Regions from separate parts of the Soonwooa sp. T0.1_25 genome, predicted to be linked through region 4. Evidence: riboswitches for the same ligand, from Rfam matches in the RefSeq annotation. Region 4 holds a riboswitch; each other region holds the start of a gene.

Region 1 (4,185 bases), on a different contig from region 4:
CCAGAACGCGCCAAACTTATCAAAAATGTTTTGGGCATTCAGAATTTGGAAGATTTCATCAACTTCTACCCTATTCGTTATATCGACAAATCAAAAATCTATAGCGTTTCAGAACTTAATCCAAGTTTAGAACTTGATATTCAGTTAAGAGGAAAAATCACAGACATCCAAGAAGTCGTTTCACAAAAAGGAACACGACTAAGCGCAAAATTCCGTGACCAAACAGGAACAATAGATCTAGTATGGTTCCGATACAGCAAATGGATGAAAGAAAGCATCCCAGTCAATAAAGACTTATTCATCTTTGGAAAAATACAAGCTTTTAACAATAGCTTTTCCATGCCACATCCCGAAATAGAAACAGACGAAGCAAAAGCCATCTCGGGCACATTACTTCCGGTCTATCCAAGCAGCGAAAAACTCACCAAAAGAGGCATTAACAATAAGTTGTTTCAGAATGTTATCTATGAAATTCTTAAAAATCTTCCACAATTAATCGATGAAAATCTCCCTCAAAATTTAATAAAAGCCTTAAAACTTTTGGGAAGATTAGATGCGTTTTACAATATACATTTTCCGCAAAATCCACAGTTGGCACAAGAAGCTGACCGTAGAATAAAATTCGAGGAAGCTTTCTTTTTTCAGTTAGGTTTTGGTTTAAAAAAGCTACATCAACACACCAAATCTATCGGAAATCCTTTCCCTATTGTTGGCGATTATTTTAATAATTTCTACAATAACAATTTACCATTTGATTTGACGGGCGCGCAAAAACGCGTTCTGAAAGAAATCCGAACCGACATGAAGCGGTCCACGCAAATGAATCGCTTGTTGCAAGGCGATGTTGGATCGGGCAAAACGATGGTTGCGCTTTTGACCATGTTAATTGCCATGGATAATAACTTCCAAAGTTGTATGATGGCACCAACGGAAATTTTGGCGCAACAACATTTTAATTCTATTCAAGATTTATTAAAAGACACCAATGTTAGCGTCAAATTACTGACAGGATCTACCAAAACTTCCGAACGAAAAATTATTCACAAAGAATTATTATCTGGCGAACTTTCCATTTTGATTGGGACGCACGCCGTATTGGAAGACATCGTACAATTCAAAAATTTAGGATTGGTGATAATCGATGAGCAACATCGCTTTGGCGTGGCACAGCGTGCTAAGCTTTGGGCAAAGAATAAAATCCCACCGCATATTTTGGTGATGACAGCAACGCCAATACCAAGAACCTTGGCCATGAGTTTTTATTCTGACCTCGATGTGTCGGTTATCGACGAAATGCCAGTTGGGCGAAAACCAATCGTTACCGCGCATCGTCGCGAGAAAGACCGCGCTTATGTTTATAATTTCTGTCACGAAGAATTAAAGAAAGGTCGCCAAGTTTATTTCGTTTATCCATTAATCGAAGAATCCGAAACTTTGGACTACAAAAACTTACAAGATGGTTTTGACCACATACTTAATCATTTCAAAAGTTACAATATTGCGATGCTTCACGGACGAATGAAACCCGACGAAAAAGACCAAGCGATGCAATATTTTGCTTCGGGAAATGCACAAATTATGGTTGCAACAACTGTTATCGAAGTAGGCGTTAATGTCCCAAATGCGTCAGTTATGGTGATTGAAAGCGCTGAAAGATTTGGACTTTCTCAACTTCATCAGCTTCGCGGACGCGTTGGTCGTGGTGCCGAACAGAGTTATTGTATCTTAATGACGTCTGACAAACTTTCTGCAGAAAGTCGCAAACGCATCAAAACGATGTGCGAAACCAACGACGGTTTCAAAATCTCCGAAGTTGACATGGAACTTCGTGGTCCGGGCGATATTTTGGGAACCCAACAAAGTGGTGTTGTCGACTTTAAAAAGTTAAACCTCATGACGGATTCGCAAATTATAAAATTGGCGAAACTCGCTGTAGAACAACTTTTAGAGAAAGATGCACTTCTTGTCCATCCCAATCATCAAAGCATGAAAAACTTCTACATTAGACAATATAAAGGCAAAAACAAATGGTCTAAGATTTCGTAACGATTTGGTACTTTAAGTTTTTACACCTATTTTTGTCACACTTTTATCACGAACCTCAGCAGAGGTAGCAACCTGCAAAACAAGCAAGGTGCTAAAACGATAAGCCAATTTTTGGAAAAAATGTTGAACTATCTTCTGCTGACTTCGCCAAATAACGACGTATGACAACAGAACATAAACCTCGCGAAAGCTTTATCAGCTTGATTCCTTTTTTAGTATTTGTCCTAAGTTTTTTAGGAGCAGGAATTTATCTTAATGACTTTTATGCCTTGCCCTCTCCTATTGCCATGGCACTAGGAATTATCACTGCTTTTCTAATCATCAAACTTCCATTTAAAACAAAAATGGACGAATTTCTGAAAGGTTTGGGTGATAAAAATGTGTTAACTATGTGCGTTATTTATCTTTTGGCAGGCGCGTTTTCTACCGTTTCTAAAGCGTCGGGAAGCGTTGATGCTATCGTAAATTTAGGTTTAGAATATATTCCTGTTAATTATATTGCGCTTGGTATTTTTATATTGGCTTCGTTTTTATCTTTGGCGTCCGGTACTTCGGTTGGTAGCATTGTAGCACTTGGTCCCATCGCTATCGAATTGGCAACAAAAAGTGGCGCCGATGTTAACCTCATCGCAGCGTCACTATTGACAGGCGCAATGTTTGGAGATAATCTTTCGGTGATTTCTGACACGACAATTGCTGCTGCACAATCTTTGGGAAGTAAAATGTCTGATAAATTCCGAACTAATCTTTGGATTGCAGCGCCAGCATTTTTAATAACGATTTTTATTCTACTTTTTAATAATTCGGAAGTTACCCAAATACAGGATTTATCTAGACAAAGCGGCAGTTTTTATCTTTTAATTCCGTACATTTTGGTTATAGGTTTGGCATTTGCAGGCGTTGATGTTTTTTTCGTTTTATTAATTGGTGTTGTCGTGTCAGGAATTATCGGTCTATCAAATAACAGTATGGACTTGTTAAGTTTTGCAAAGGAAAGTTATAATGGTTTTACTTCCATGACTGAGATATTCCTTTTATCCTTATTAACAGGCGGTTTAGCTGCAATTATCGAATATGCGGGTGGTATACGATTTCTTTTAAATAAAATTTTAAAATCGATAAAATCGAGATTTTCTGCAATGTTGGGAATGGGCGTTTTGGTAAGCCTTGTTGATGCTTGTATTGCAAATAATACGATTGCGATTTTGATAACGGGAAAAGTTGCAAAACCAATTTCCGAGCATTATGAGTTTGAACCTCGAAAAATGGCTTCGGTATTGGACATTTTCTCATGTATTATCCAAGGTATTATTCCGTACGGTGCGCAGGTATTAATCTTGGTGAGCTTTGGAAAAAATAAGATTGACTACATCCAACTTATTAGCCAATCTTATTATATTTGGTTGCTTTTGATTTGCGTTTTAGTATTTATTTTCTTGAATAGAAATCAAACTTATAAATTAAATTCCATTAAATAATCGTCCATTACATAACCACTTCCAATATCGAAAACTGCTTCGCCGTAGACTTTGTAGTTTTGAGATTCGTAAAATTGACGCGCAACATTATTTTTATTCACTGTTAAAATAATACGATTATCTCCCACGGATTGGGTATGTTTTTTAACGAGATTAAGACCAAATTTTCCAGCGCCTTTTCCTTTAGCTTCTGGCACAAGATAAATGCGATGCAACTTGGTTGTGTTAGGTTCTAAATGATGTTCGAAACCAACAAATCCCAAAGGCGTTTCATCATCAAATATTAAAAAATAATGATAATTAGGATTTTGAAAATGTTCTAAAATTGCATGTTCAGAATACATCATATCGAGCATATATTCTAACTGCTCTTTTGATAAAATCTTTGAGTAAGTGTCTTCCCAAGAAATTCTGGCAAGCTTCTGTATCAACTCGATATCGAATTGCGTTGCAGGTTTAGTTGTAATCATATTTAAAATAAAAAATGGGCCAAAGCCCACTTAATTATATATTTTTCATTTCAGCTTTGATCCTGTCTTGTAGACCTTCCGAAGCTTTTGTTAAGGGTAATCTCAAAGTATTTTTAATAATTCCCATTTCAGCAAGAATAGTTTTAACACCGCAAGGATTTCCTTCTGCAAAAATTAGTCTTGTGATGTCC
Region 2 (4,185 bases), on a different contig from region 4:
TTTCTTAATAGGAAGTATAAAAATGGGAATTAATCCGTACGAAATCGCAGAAATTGCAGCTAAAATATATCCTTGAGTCTTCATTTTTGTTGTTAAAACGCTGCAAAGCTACGACTAACTGTCTACATTTAGTCTATTGTACAGCTTTTTATAATTAACCAATAATTTTATTAAACGGTTTGTTTTAACCATTGATTTTAAGGGTTTTGGATAAAATTTCCCATAAATTGATTATTGCTGATATATTTTCTTTTTATTTAAGCTTTATATAGATGATATTGCTGCTGTAGACGACTATGAAAATGTTATGCAATCATTATATTTGTGACAGACGAGTAATTTTATGAAGCTTAATATTAAAAACGAAACTGGAAGACTAAAATCTGTTGTTTTGGGGCAACCAAATTCCATTGGTGGCATACCAAGATTGGAGGAAAGTTATGATGCAAAATCCTACAATTCTATTCTGAAGAATATTTATCCTAAAGAAGTCGATATTGTTTCGGAGATGACGGCTTTCGAAGAGGTGCTTCTAAAACACAATGTCAAAGTTTATCGTCCAGAAGTTATTGAAGATTATAACCAAGTTTTTGCACGTGACGTCGCTTTTGTTATTGATGATAAAATGATTATTTCTAACATTATCGAAGATCGCGCTGATGAGCAGGAAGCTTATCGTAAAATTTTCGAAAAAGTAGCTTGGCGGAATATCATTAATTTGCCAGAAACTGCTCATATCGAAGGCGGAGACGTGATTGTTTGGGACGATTTCATTTTTATCGGGACTTGTTATAGTCAGGATTACAGAAGTTTTAAAACCGCTAGAACTAACGAATATGCCATCGAAATTCTAAAAGAATATTTTCCAAAAAAACGTATCCTCGATTTTGAATTAAAGAAAAACGATACCGAACCTTATAAAGGAATTTTACATTTGGATTGTACATTTAATCCGATTGGGAAGGATAAATGCATTATTTACAAAGATGGTTTTGTAGACGAAAGCGATTATCAATTAATTGTTGATATTTTTGGAGAAGAAAACTGTTTCCATGTTGATGATCAGGAGATGTTTGAGATGGTTCCTAATGTATTTTCAATTTCGCCAGAAGTGGTTGTTTCGGATAAAACTTTTACAAGAATGAACAATCATCTTCGTGATGTTTGGGGAATTACGGTGGAAGAAATCCCGTACAGAGAAATCTCTAAAATGGGCGGTTTGTTGCGTTGTTCTACTATGCCTTTGGTGAGAGAATAAAAATTTTTCTTGCAGATTCAAAAATTAGTTAATACTTTTGTTTTGTAATTCTGAAATAAGAATTACACTTATCCAGAAAGATGGAGGGAATTGACCCGATGAAATCTTGGCAACCTGCAAATGTAAGGTGCCGCATTCAACCTCAAGATTTGAGGAAAGATAAGTCAGAGACACTTTTTGAAAAGTATTATTAAAAATATTCAAAAAACTCTTTCGACTTGTCGGAAGAGTTTTTATTTTTCCGGCAATTGCTCGACATCTTGGATAAGTTTTTAGTTGATTAACGATTTAAAATTTATACAAAATGAGCAATTTAAAATTCGAAACTTTACAAGTGCACGCAGGACAAACCGTTGACAGAGATACAAACAGTCGCGCAGTTCCTCTTTATCAAACAACTTCTTATACTTTTAATGATGCGCAACATGCTGCGGATCTTTTCGGTCTCAAAGCTTTCGGAAATATCTACACCCGATTAATGAATCCCACAACTGACGTTTTCGAAAAAAGAATTGCAGCTTTGTATGGAGGCGTTGGCGCTTTGGCGGTTTCTTCTGGACAGGCAGCACAGTTTATTGCGATTACTAATATTTTGCAAAATGGTGATAATTTTGTGACATCACCATATTTGTATGGAGGAAGTCATAACCAATTCAAAGTGAGTTTTGCAAAATTTGGGATTGAAGCCCGTTTTGCAAAAGACGACAATCCTGAAGATTTTGAAGCTTTAATTGATGAAAATACCAAAGCTTTGTATGTCGAGACCATCGGAAATCCGACGCTGAATGTAGCTGATTTCGAAGCCATTGCAGCTGTCGCTGGAAAGCATAAAATTCCGTTGATTGTTGATAATACTTTTGGAGCTGGTGGATATTTGTTTAACCCATTTGAGCATGGAGCAAGTATCATTGTTGAGTCGGCGACCAAATGGATCGGCGGTCATGGTACAAGTGTTGGCGGCGTTATTGTAGATTCTGGAAAGTTTGATTGGGCAAATGGGAAATTCCCGTTGTTGTCTCAACCATCGGCTGGTTATCATGATTTGGTGTTTACAGATGTTTTTGGTGTCAATTCAGATTTTGGGAATATTGCATTTATCATTAAAGCTAGAGTAGAAGGTCTTAGAGATTTTGGTCCTGCGATTTCGCCGTTTAATTCTCATCAGTTGTTGTTAGGTTTAGAAACTTTATCACTTCGTTTAGAAAGAACAGTTTCTAACGCACAAAAGTTAGCAGAGTTTTTAGAAAATCATCCAAATGTCGAAAAAGTAATTTATCCAGGACTTGAAAGTTTCACTGATAAGGAAAATGCAAAAAAATATCTAAAACGAGGTTTTGGAGGTGTTCTTAATTTTGAAATAAAAGGAGGAAAAGATTCTGCGGTTCAATTTATTAATTCATTAAAATTGGCGAGTCATCTTGCAAACGTAGGTGATGCTAAAACATTGGTTATCAATCCATCATCAACAACGCACGAGCAGTTGAGTGATGCCGAACAAAAAGCAGCGGGTATCACGCCAGGACAAATCCGAGTAAGTGTTGGTATTGAACATATCGACGATATTATTGCGGATTTTGAACAAGCATTTTAACGATTCTGAAAACAAAATTATAATTTTAAAAGTTCCGTAGTTATTCTGCGGAACTTTGCTATTTTTGTGACTTAACTAAAAATTATGCAGACAACGAATACAGTTTTGATGATTGAGCCGATAGCTTTCGGTTATAATGCCCAAACGGCGGAGAATAATTATTTTCAGGTAGAGCAAAAAGGTGCTGAAGTTCAGGAGAAAGCTTTAGCGGAGTTTAATGCTTTTGTTGAAAAACTTAGAAGTAAAGGTATTAACGTAATCACTATTAAAGATACTTTGGAGCCGCATACGCCAGATTCTATTTTTCCGAATAATTGGGTGAGTTTTGCAGAAGACGGAACAGTTGTACTTTATCCAATGTTTGCTCCAAATAGAAGAGTAGAACGTCGTCAAGATATTTTAGATCAAGTTAAAGCTAAAGGTTTTAATATCAGTAAAATAGATGATCTTAGCGGAAGCGAACAAGATGAAAAATTCTTGGAAGGCACCGGAAGTATGATTTTCGATCATGATAACAAAATTGCTTATGGTTCTGTTTCTTTAAGATTGGATGAAAAGTTGTTCCGTGAGTTTTGTGCTAAATACAATTATACGCCAGTTGTTTTTCATTCGTTCCAAAGTTATGATAATGAGCGACTTCCTATTTATCATACTAATGTGATGATGTGCGTTGCGGATCGTTTTGCAGTAATCTGTTTAGAATGTATTGATGACGAGGACGAAAGACAAAATGTGGTGAACAGCCTCGCAGATTCTGGAAAAGAAATTGTTGAAATCACCGAAGCGCAAATGCAACAGTTTGCTGGTAATATGCTGCAAGTTAGAAATGATGAAGGAAAAACTTATCTTGTGATGAGTCAGTCGGCTTATAAGTCTTTGATTGATAGTCAAATAAATCAAATTGAAAAGTATTCCGAAATTATATATTCGGATCTTGAAACCATTGAAACCAATGGCGGCGGAAGCGCTCGTTGTATGTTGGCTGAGGTTTTCTTACCGAAGGATTAGTTTCTATGGATGACAAACTCCCTAGCCCTGATGGAAGCGACATCCTTTGGCGTTGGAGTGAGGCGGCGGAGCGTAGCGGAGCCGTCCGAGCGACAATGCTAAAGATATAGCGGACAGCAGGATTAGCTCCTAATAAAAAAAAACTTCAGTACAGGCTGAAGTTTTTTTGTTGAAAAGTTTAATTATAATTTAGATTAACGTGTTCTGGATTTGATATCGCCAGCAGCACTGTCGATGTCTCTTACTTTTTTAACTTTTTGATTTCCGAAATTATATGTAACACTCGCTGTTAAGCCTCTTCGGAAAGAGTTATTAGACAGATAATTGA
Region 3 (4,185 bases), on a different contig from region 4:
TTTGCTCCAGCTCCAGCGCCCATAATAACAATCGGATTTTCGCCGTAACTTTCTGTGTAGATTTCAAAAATAGAATCGGAACCTTTTAATTGTCCCAAAGCAGAATTGGCAGGAACGGAAATTAATTTTACATCCAGTTCGCCTTTGTCTTGACTTAAATCGCCATGCAAATCGCCAACGTAACGTAAAACATGATAGGGTTCTTGTTCGTCTTTTATCTTTTGGAAAGTTTCGTCCAACTCATCTATTCGTGTCAAAAATTCGTCTTTTGAAATTGGAAGAAGCGGTTCTGTAACTAGGTTTTTGATATTGATATCTTCGAATTCGTTCATTAAATCTAATTCGCGAGCAAGGATCAAAAGTTTTCTTGCAACATCGTTTCCAGAAAGGTCTTCGCGCGGATCTGGCTCTGTAAAACCTTTGTTCATTGCTTCTTTTACGATGGTTGAAAATTTCTCATTACGAACAGAAAATTGGTTGAAGACATAACTTAATGTTCCTGAGAAAACCCCTTTTATTCTGGTGATATCTTCTCCCGATAAATGCAGTAATTTAAGCGTATCAATTAATGGTAAACCTGCACCAACATTGGTTTCGTATAAATATTTTTTATTATTTTTTGCAAGTTGCGTTCTGAAATTTCGATAATCTGAAATAGGTAAAGTATTGAAGATTTTATTTGATGAAACCACATCAAAACCGTTTTCGACAAATTTGGTATAGTTTTTTACAAAAGCTGGACTCGCGGTATTGTCCACAACAATTAGGTTTTCTAAGTTGTGCTCTTTTGTGTAACTGATAAGTTCTGAGATATTACTTTTAGTGTTCGAATAGTTTATTTTTTGTCTCCAATCGCTGCCAAAACCAGATTTGTTTAAAGCCATTTTTTTGGAATTAGAAATCGCAACGACTTTAAGATCAATTCTTTTTCTGTTCAAAATATCGTAGGCAGAATCTAAAATCTGTTCGATAAGTGTTGAACCAACATTTCCGTGACCAATTAAAGCTAAGTGAACAACTTTAGGTTTTCCGAAAAGTTCGGTTTCAATAATATTTTGAGTGATTTCGGTTTGATTGTCAGTTACAACAATGTTAACTCTACCAGTCGATGACACTTGGTTAAGCAACAAAGGATAAATCTTGTTGCGTTGAAGTTCCGACATGATTTTAGCATTTTGTTCCGAAACAAATCCAAGAACGCAAAGATTGTCAATGCTGTAAATATTACTCACTATGCCAGCTGCTTTTTCATTTTGGAATTCTTTCTTCAATAATGCCACGGCGTCCTCGGCATCTTTCTCATCAACCAAAACTGAAACACCATTTTCGATGGCTTGTTGAGAAATAACCCCAACGCTGATGCCACCTTTGTTAAGTGTTGTAAAGATTCGAGAGTCGATGCCGATTTGTCCAAGAAAGTCTTTGCCTTCAAAGTTGACTAAAGCTTTCTTTCTGTATATACTAATTGGATTTTGGTCTGTCATTTTGTTCTAATAAATACGTTTTAATAATTCTTGCAATTGTTCATACTCTATTAAAAATGCGTCGTGGCCGTGGATAGAAACAATTTCGTCGTAGAAAATATCTTCTTTATGTGTCTTAATTTTTTCGTAACATTTTTTGATTTCCGAAGCTGGAAAAAACAAATCTGTGTTAATCGCAATGAGGTTAATGTTTGCTTTTATTTTGGATAACACTTTTTCGTTAGTATCAACGGTCATCAGAAGATGGTTCATCAATTTGTAAGCTTTTAAACTAAATCTTTCGTTGAGACTTTTTCCGTGGTAGATTAACCAATCTTCGGACTCGCGCCTAGTATTTTCTTTTGTTAATTTACCCTCAAATCTTTCATTAAGCGATTCTGGCGTTCTGTAGCAAAGCATGGCGTGTGCTCTTGCTTTTTCTAGTGGTTTTTCAGGTGAGTCTAAAAGATATTTTTGAACCAAACATTGTGCATGTAACCAATCGTGGGTTTTGTAATCCGAAGCAATTGGGATAAATTTTTCGCTGATTTTAGGGTTGATGGCTAGCATTTCCCAACCGATGGAACCTCCTAACGAGCCACCAATAATGCTGTGTAAAGTTTTTATTTCTAAATTTTCTAAACCTTGTAAAAAAATCGCCGCAACATCTTTGGTTGTAAGATCTTCGTAATTATCGATAAAGAAATCATTATAACCGTTACCAGGTATGTTAAAACTAATAATACTATATTTTTTGGTAGAAATTATTTTTTGTGGACCAATAATGTTTTTCCACCAACCTTTGCTGCCAGACACTGTAGAGTTGCCTGTCAAAGCGTGGTTAACCAATACAATAGGTGCGGTGCCATGGGCTTTTCCGAATACTTCGTAGCTTAAAGGGATGTCAAAATTCTGTCCTGAAAATGATTTGTACTTAATATCTGTAGTTAAAAGTTCTTTTTTCAATGCTTTAATATTTTTTTTCATTGAAAATGCCTCTAAGAATGGTTGAGTAAAGAACTTCAGTTGTTATCTCTCCAAATACATGGTAGAACGTAGCACCTTCTTCGCTTTCGCAAAGGGTTGCTAAGGTTTCATAGGGTCTAGTCCCTCAACCTTTCTGGATAACATTTTCAATATGTGAAAGAGCGGTAATGCAAATGTATGAAAATTTTGATAATTCGATAAAATAATCTTAAATTTTTAAAAATTTAGAATAAATTATAGTTTTTGTAATATTAAAAGCAATAATGGTTTAAAATTATCGGCTAGCAATTGTTAGTGTTTGTAGAGTTTCTAAGATTTTTCTATTGAAAATTAAATTATTTTAATCTGGCAAATTTTTTAAAGAAATTAAATTTTCTCGTATGATTTTTGATAAAAAAGAATTCTAAAAAACATAAAATGGAAATAAAATTAAATGGACAAGTTGCAATCGTTACTGGTTCTAGCAGTGGAATAGGAGAAGGAATTGTAAAATGTTTAGCGGCTTCTGGCGCCATTGTCATTGTTAATCATTCTTCGGAACACTCGAAAGAAGCTGCACAAATCATTCTTGATGATATTTTTGTTAAAGGCGAACAAGGCATGCTAAGTCAATGTGATGTAAATAAAGAAGTTGAAGTCTAGGCGATCTTTCAAAAGACGATTGATACATACGGAACAGTTGAAATTCTTGTAAACAATGCTGGATTACAACAAGACGCAAAATTTATTGATATGACTTTAGCGCAATGGCAAAAGGTAATTGATGTTAATCTTACTGGTCAGTTTCTGTGCGCACGCGAGGCGATTCGGGAGTTTTTGAAAAGGGGGATGAATGATAAATCTATTTCGTTAGGGAAAATCGTAAACATCAGCCGTGTCCACGAAAATATTCCTTGGGCTGGACACGCCAATTATGCTTCAAGCAAAGGCGCCCTGCGAATATTGATGCAAACTTTGGCTCAGGAATATGGAAAAGATAAAATCCGAATCAACAATATTTGTCCGGGAGCCATCCAAACGCCTATTAACAAATCGGCTTGGGATAACGAAGCTTCTTTTAATGCATTGATGACTTTGATACCATATAATAGAATCGGAAAAGCAGAAGATATTGGAAATTTAGCAGTATTTTTATCAAGCGACTTTTCAGATTATATTACGGGAGCAAGCATCTACATCGATGGTGGAATGTCAACGTTAGAGAGTTTTTCGGATAATGGATAACGGAAAACAGTATTTTGGATTGGTTCTTTTTAATAGTCAAAAGAATGACAAATCTTCAAATATAGCCCCGATGGAACGGTATGTTTGAGCTCATTTTATTTTTTTTAAAAATATAATAGCGAGTAGTGACAGCGGGATTTGATGTCTAAGAATTCAATAATCTCGATGCTCCTAAAAATGAATCTGAAATGCTTCAGAAATAAAATTATATGACAGAACAAGATAAACTCAATAATCCAAATTGGAAAAAGTGGGGGCCGTATGTGAGCCACCGCCAATGGGGAAATGTGCGAGAAGATTATAGTAGCAATGGCGATGCATGGGGTTATACAACGCATGATCGCGCCGAAAGTTGGACTTATCGTTGGGCGGAAGAAGGAATTGCGGGAATTTCTGACGATAAGCAAATGTTGTGTTTTGCGCTTTCGTTTTGGAATAAAAATGACAAAATGATCAAAGAACGCTTCTTTGGGCTAAGCAATTACGAAGGTAACCACGGCGAAGATATTAA
Region 4 (4,185 bases):
TTCTGAGTTTTGGTAAGGTTAATAGCGAAATCATTATTTAATTTGAAATCGCCTGTTCTATAATTATGACTCACGACAACATCCAAACCTTTGGTTTCGGTATCGATAGAATTTGCAAAAAACTGAGCTGCATTTACACTTGCACGGTCCAACTCATTTCTTACAGCCTGTAAGTTCGGATTAGCTTCAATCTGTTTGTCCGTCGGTCTTGAGAACTGATCTGTCAATACAATTCTGTTATCAATTTTAATGTAATAGGCGTCCGCAGTAATATTTAAATTAAGTGTCGGGATTTTGTATGCAAAACCTGCGCTCACTGATTTTGAAGTTTCCTGTTTTAAACTCGGAATCCCGAAACCTTTTGCAATTTGAGATTCGTTGCTAAAAGTTCCAACTTCTTTTAGCTCACCATTGACAAACAAAGTCGAAGTTGTGTTGTAATAAATCTGATGAATAGACGGCGCACGGAATCCTGTCGATCCTGCAAAACGGAAATTAAGCTGATCTGTAAGTTTTATTCTAGACGCCAATTTATAGTTAAAAGTCGATCCAAAATCCGAATAATTCTCATAACGCAAAGCAGCATCAACTAACAACCAATCTGTGAAATTAAATTCTGCGTCAGCGTAAGCTGCATAAGAGTTTCTGCTTTTGTCTGTTTTATTTTCATTTCTAAAACCAGCAAAAACTTGAGAACCGCCTGGCAAAGCATTTCCAAAGAAATCTGTAGGATTAACAGAAGTCAGCGTCTGAGGATTTCCGTTAACATCATAAGCCGTGTAAGAAGCCTCCTCACCAGAATTTATTTTGAAATTTTCATGACGTTGCTCGAGTCCAAAAGCAAGATTCAAACCTTTGAAAACATCAAAAGATTTATTAAATTCTAAATTAACTGTGTTTTGTAAAAATGCTAAACCTCCAGCTTTAAAAGATGACGGCGACGCAAATCGCAAACTGGTATTGCTTGTATTTTTAATGGTATAATCAAAACTATTTTGACCGAAAGTATTACTAAGATCAATATTCCAACCATCAAATTTCCCTCTGACGCCGGCAGAGAACGACACGTCTTGGATGCTTGTGTTAATTTGTGGTAAGTAACCATCAAGATACAATCCAGTAAAAGTTCTTGATTGTGATGGACGTCTGAAAAAACCTCCTGAAGAACCATTTCTTGTCGAATATCCACCGAAAGTGTAGACCTTCCAGTCATCACTTATTGGTACTTCAACATTTGCAAATATTTGATGGCTATTAAGTTTGGACTGTCCAACTTGCATGTTAAAATCTTTTCTTGTTAAACCGCGATATGCCAACTCTTGATCGGTAAAATAATTCAGTTGATCTTTTGTAAAAGAACTCGGATTTAAAACCGATTGCAACGCAGAAATACTATTAGCAGACTGGATTTTCGACTGCAAATCGCCACCGAAATAGCTAACATCTTGCGCATATTGATGTATTAAATTCACAAAATCTTGTTCACCAGCTGAACCTTTCAATTGTCCAATATTGCTAAAATAAGACGCCAAGTTCACACCATTTTCAGCAGCTCTTTTTTCGATAGCATTATAGGCATTGTAGATAGGATCACTTTCTGTACCTGCTCTTCTTGTTGGTTCACGGAATTGTGAAGACCAAGTTAAATTATAAAAACCGCCTTTGCTGCCGATTTTGTTGCCATAATTCAAGTCCACTTGAAATTGTTGTCCATCATAATTCCCCGTGTGATCGTTAGCAGTCGGTGTCAAATAACCTCCATAATTAAACTGTCCAGTCAATTTTCCAGTATCACGTTTCAATTGCAAGTTGAGCACTCCTGCAATCGCGTCCGATCCATATTGCGCTGATGCACCATCGCGAAGAACTTCGATTCTGTTAAGCGCAAAAGCTGGAATTGCATTAAGGTCTGTCCCAACAGTTCCTCTTCCTGGCGTCCCATTTACATTGATTAAAGCGGAAGTATGTCTTCGTTTTCCATTAATCAAAACTAAAGTTTGGTCTGGTCCCAAACCGCGTAACTGCGCAGGATCCAAGTGATCCGTTCCATCAGCATTGGTCTGAATAGTCGATGTAAAAGACGGCGCAATCGAATTAAGAATTTGGTTGATGTTAGTCTGTGGCAACGACTCTTGCAAACCTTTTAGGTTAAACACATCGACAGGAACAGGACTATCTGCTTTTGATCGTCCTCCACTTCTAGAGCCAACAATCACCACTTCCTCAATATGCTTAGCAGAAGTTGTATCTTTGGGTTTTGCAACTTCTTGAGCTTGAATAGAATAAACTCCTGAAAAGAAAACAACAGCTGTCGTAACAACGACTTGTTTTCCTCGATTAAAATTAATTTTAGATTTCATATTTTAAAAATTTACTTTTAAGTTTAGAGCAAAAAAAACTTCTTCCAGCCAAAGCTGAAAGAAGTTATTATAGACAGGCATCCTAAATACCCGACAAATATCGTATTTCAACTTATTTTTCCTTTTTTCAAAGGCTGAATGTAACACCTTACCATATTTTGGCAGGTTGTTAAGACATCAATGGGTCAGATCCCTCCGTCTTTCTTAATAAGTATGACAACAATTCGCAATCATGCTACAAACTTAGGCAGAATAAATTTTTTGACGAAAATTTTTTAACGTGACAAAAATCACTTCATATATAATAGATTGAAAATCTGACATTTAAAAGACTATTCAAGGCATACGAAGTACAAAAACAAAACTTTAGTTTTACGGATTTCCTTTTTATTTTCCTTTTAAACTTCACTATCTTAGCTTCATTAAATAGGCTTAAAAATGAGCAGAAATACGGATGCCAACCGAAAAGCGCACAAGAAAAAAATCGACCAAAAGAAGAGGAAAACTCAAGAATCCGAAGAAAAACGAAAAGCTAGATTAAAAGAAATTAGAGCCAGTTTTATTGAGAAGGAGAATCAACAACAAGATAGCGAATCATGAAAATTTTACATACTGCCGATTGGCATTTAGGAAAACGCCTAGACCGATTTTCACGATTGGAGGAGCAAATTTCGGTGATGAATGAAATCATCGAAATCGCTGATGAACACAAGGTTAACATGGTAATTATTGCGGGCGATTTGTTCGATAATTTCAATCCAAGTGTTGAGGCGGTTGAACTTTTTTATAAAACTTTAAAACGACTGTCAAACAACGGAAAACGTCCCGTAATCGCCATTGCAGGAAATCACGATTCTCCCAATTTGATTAATGCGCCAGATCCTTTGGCTCGCGAATGCGGCATTATTCTTATCGGACATCCTCAAGCTAAAATTCAAGAATTTGAAGTAGAAAATTTCAAAATTATAAATTCTCTAGAAGGATTTTTAGAATTAAAATTAAATCAGTTCGCATATCCAATTCGACTAATTCATACGGCCTACGCCAATGAAGTTCGGTTGAAACAGTATTTCGGTGAAGAAAAAGAAAAAGCTTTGAACGAAACTTTAGCCGAACATTGGAAAACTATTACCGACGACTTCTGTGATGAAAACGGTGTTAATATTTTGACTACGCATTTATATATGAATAAGCGTGGTACTGCACTTTTAGAAGAACCTGAAGGTGAAAAACCAATCAAAATCGGAAATGCAGATATGGTGTATTCCGATTCAATTCCCAATCAAATTCAATATACGGCCTTGGGACATTTGCACGGCTTTAGAAATATTGGAACGGAAGAAAAACCTGTTGTTTACAGTTCTTCACCGCTTTGTTATAGCTTTTCAGAGGCTGGCCAAACCAAATTTGTTTCCATTATTGATGCAAAACCCAACCAAAACATTTCTTTTGAAAAAATTGAATTAAAATCTGGACGGCAATTGGTTAGAAAAAGTTTCGATAATGTTGATGAGACAATCACTTGGTTGACACAAAACCCCAATACATTAATTGAATTGACCATCGAATCTGATTCTTTTTTGAAAGCAGAAGATCGCAAACGAATTTTTCAAAGTCATGACGGTATAATTTATTTAATTCCAAAAGTGAAAAACATCGAAAATCAAAAGACTGAAATCGCTGAAATTGACATCACAAAAGATTTAGAGCCTCTTTTCGTCGATTATTTCAAGTCGAAAAACGCTAATCAAGAACCTAATGAAGAATTAATGGATTTGCTTAAAGAAATTCAGAAGGAATAAAGATTTCTATGCAAAATTCTTAT

The links. A riboswitch is a leader RNA that binds a small molecule or an ion and turns the genes downstream of it on or off. The one in region 4 is predicted to bind S-adenosylmethionine.
Region 1: it holds a riboswitch for S-adenosylmethionine, as region 4 does, so the genes downstream of both, AC23MB_RS08405 (Na+/H+ antiporter NhaC family protein) here and AC23MB_RS11125 (TonB-dependent receptor plug domain-containing protein) in region 4, are expected to answer to the same signal.
Region 2: it holds a riboswitch for S-adenosylmethionine, as region 4 does, so the genes downstream of both, AC23MB_RS01750 (O-acetylhomoserine aminocarboxypropyltransferase/cysteine synthase family protein) here and AC23MB_RS11125 (TonB-dependent receptor plug domain-containing protein) in region 4, are expected to answer to the same signal.
Region 3: it holds a riboswitch for S-adenosylmethionine, as region 4 does, so the genes downstream of both, AC23MB_RS01810 (alpha/beta fold hydrolase) here and AC23MB_RS11125 (TonB-dependent receptor plug domain-containing protein) in region 4, are expected to answer to the same signal.

The regions. Positions count from the first base shown of each region.
Region 1 is NZ_JBYFBZ010000005.1:31,883-36,067, reverse strand. Features, by position in the region: gene recG (ATP-dependent DNA helicase RecG) at 1-2,046, shown strand, start outside; SAM-I-IV-variant riboswitch at 2,085-2,177, shown strand; gene AC23MB_RS08405 (Na+/H+ antiporter NhaC family protein) at 2,208-3,524, shown strand; gene AC23MB_RS08400 (GNAT family N-acetyltransferase) at 3,500-3,994, opposite strand; gene dapA (4-hydroxy-tetrahydrodipicolinate synthase) at 4,029-4,185, opposite strand, start outside.
Region 2 is NZ_JBYFBZ010000001.1:368,821-373,005, forward strand. Features, by position in the region: gene AC23MB_RS01740 (DMT family transporter) at 1-84, opposite strand, end outside; gene AC23MB_RS01745 (dimethylarginine dimethylaminohydrolase family protein) at 344-1,258, shown strand; SAM riboswitch class I at 1,324-1,424, shown strand; gene AC23MB_RS01750 (O-acetylhomoserine aminocarboxypropyltransferase/cysteine synthase family protein) at 1,563-2,849, shown strand; gene ctlX (citrulline utilization hydrolase CtlX) at 2,934-3,857, shown strand; gene AC23MB_RS01760 (TonB-dependent receptor domain-containing protein) at 4,052-4,185, opposite strand, start outside.
Region 3 is NZ_JBYFBZ010000001.1:385,737-389,921, forward strand. Features, by position in the region: gene AC23MB_RS01805 (ACT domain-containing protein) at 1-1,484, opposite strand, end outside; gene AC23MB_RS01810 (alpha/beta fold hydrolase) at 1,491-2,450, opposite strand; SAM riboswitch class I at 2,490-2,594, opposite strand; partial or broken gene AC23MB_RS01815 (glucose 1-dehydrogenase) at 2,868-3,674, shown strand; gene AC23MB_RS01820 (MGH1-like glycoside hydrolase domain-containing protein) at 3,884-4,185, shown strand, end outside.
Region 4 is NZ_JBYFBZ010000009.1:9,291-13,475, reverse strand. Features, by position in the region: gene AC23MB_RS11125 (TonB-dependent receptor plug domain-containing protein) at 1-2,360, opposite strand, end outside; SAM riboswitch class I at 2,470-2,574, opposite strand; gene AC23MB_RS11120 (hypothetical protein) at 2,799-2,960, shown strand; gene AC23MB_RS11115 (metallophosphoesterase family protein) at 2,957-4,162, shown strand; gene AC23MB_RS11110 (GIY-YIG nuclease family protein) at 4,171-4,185, shown strand, end outside.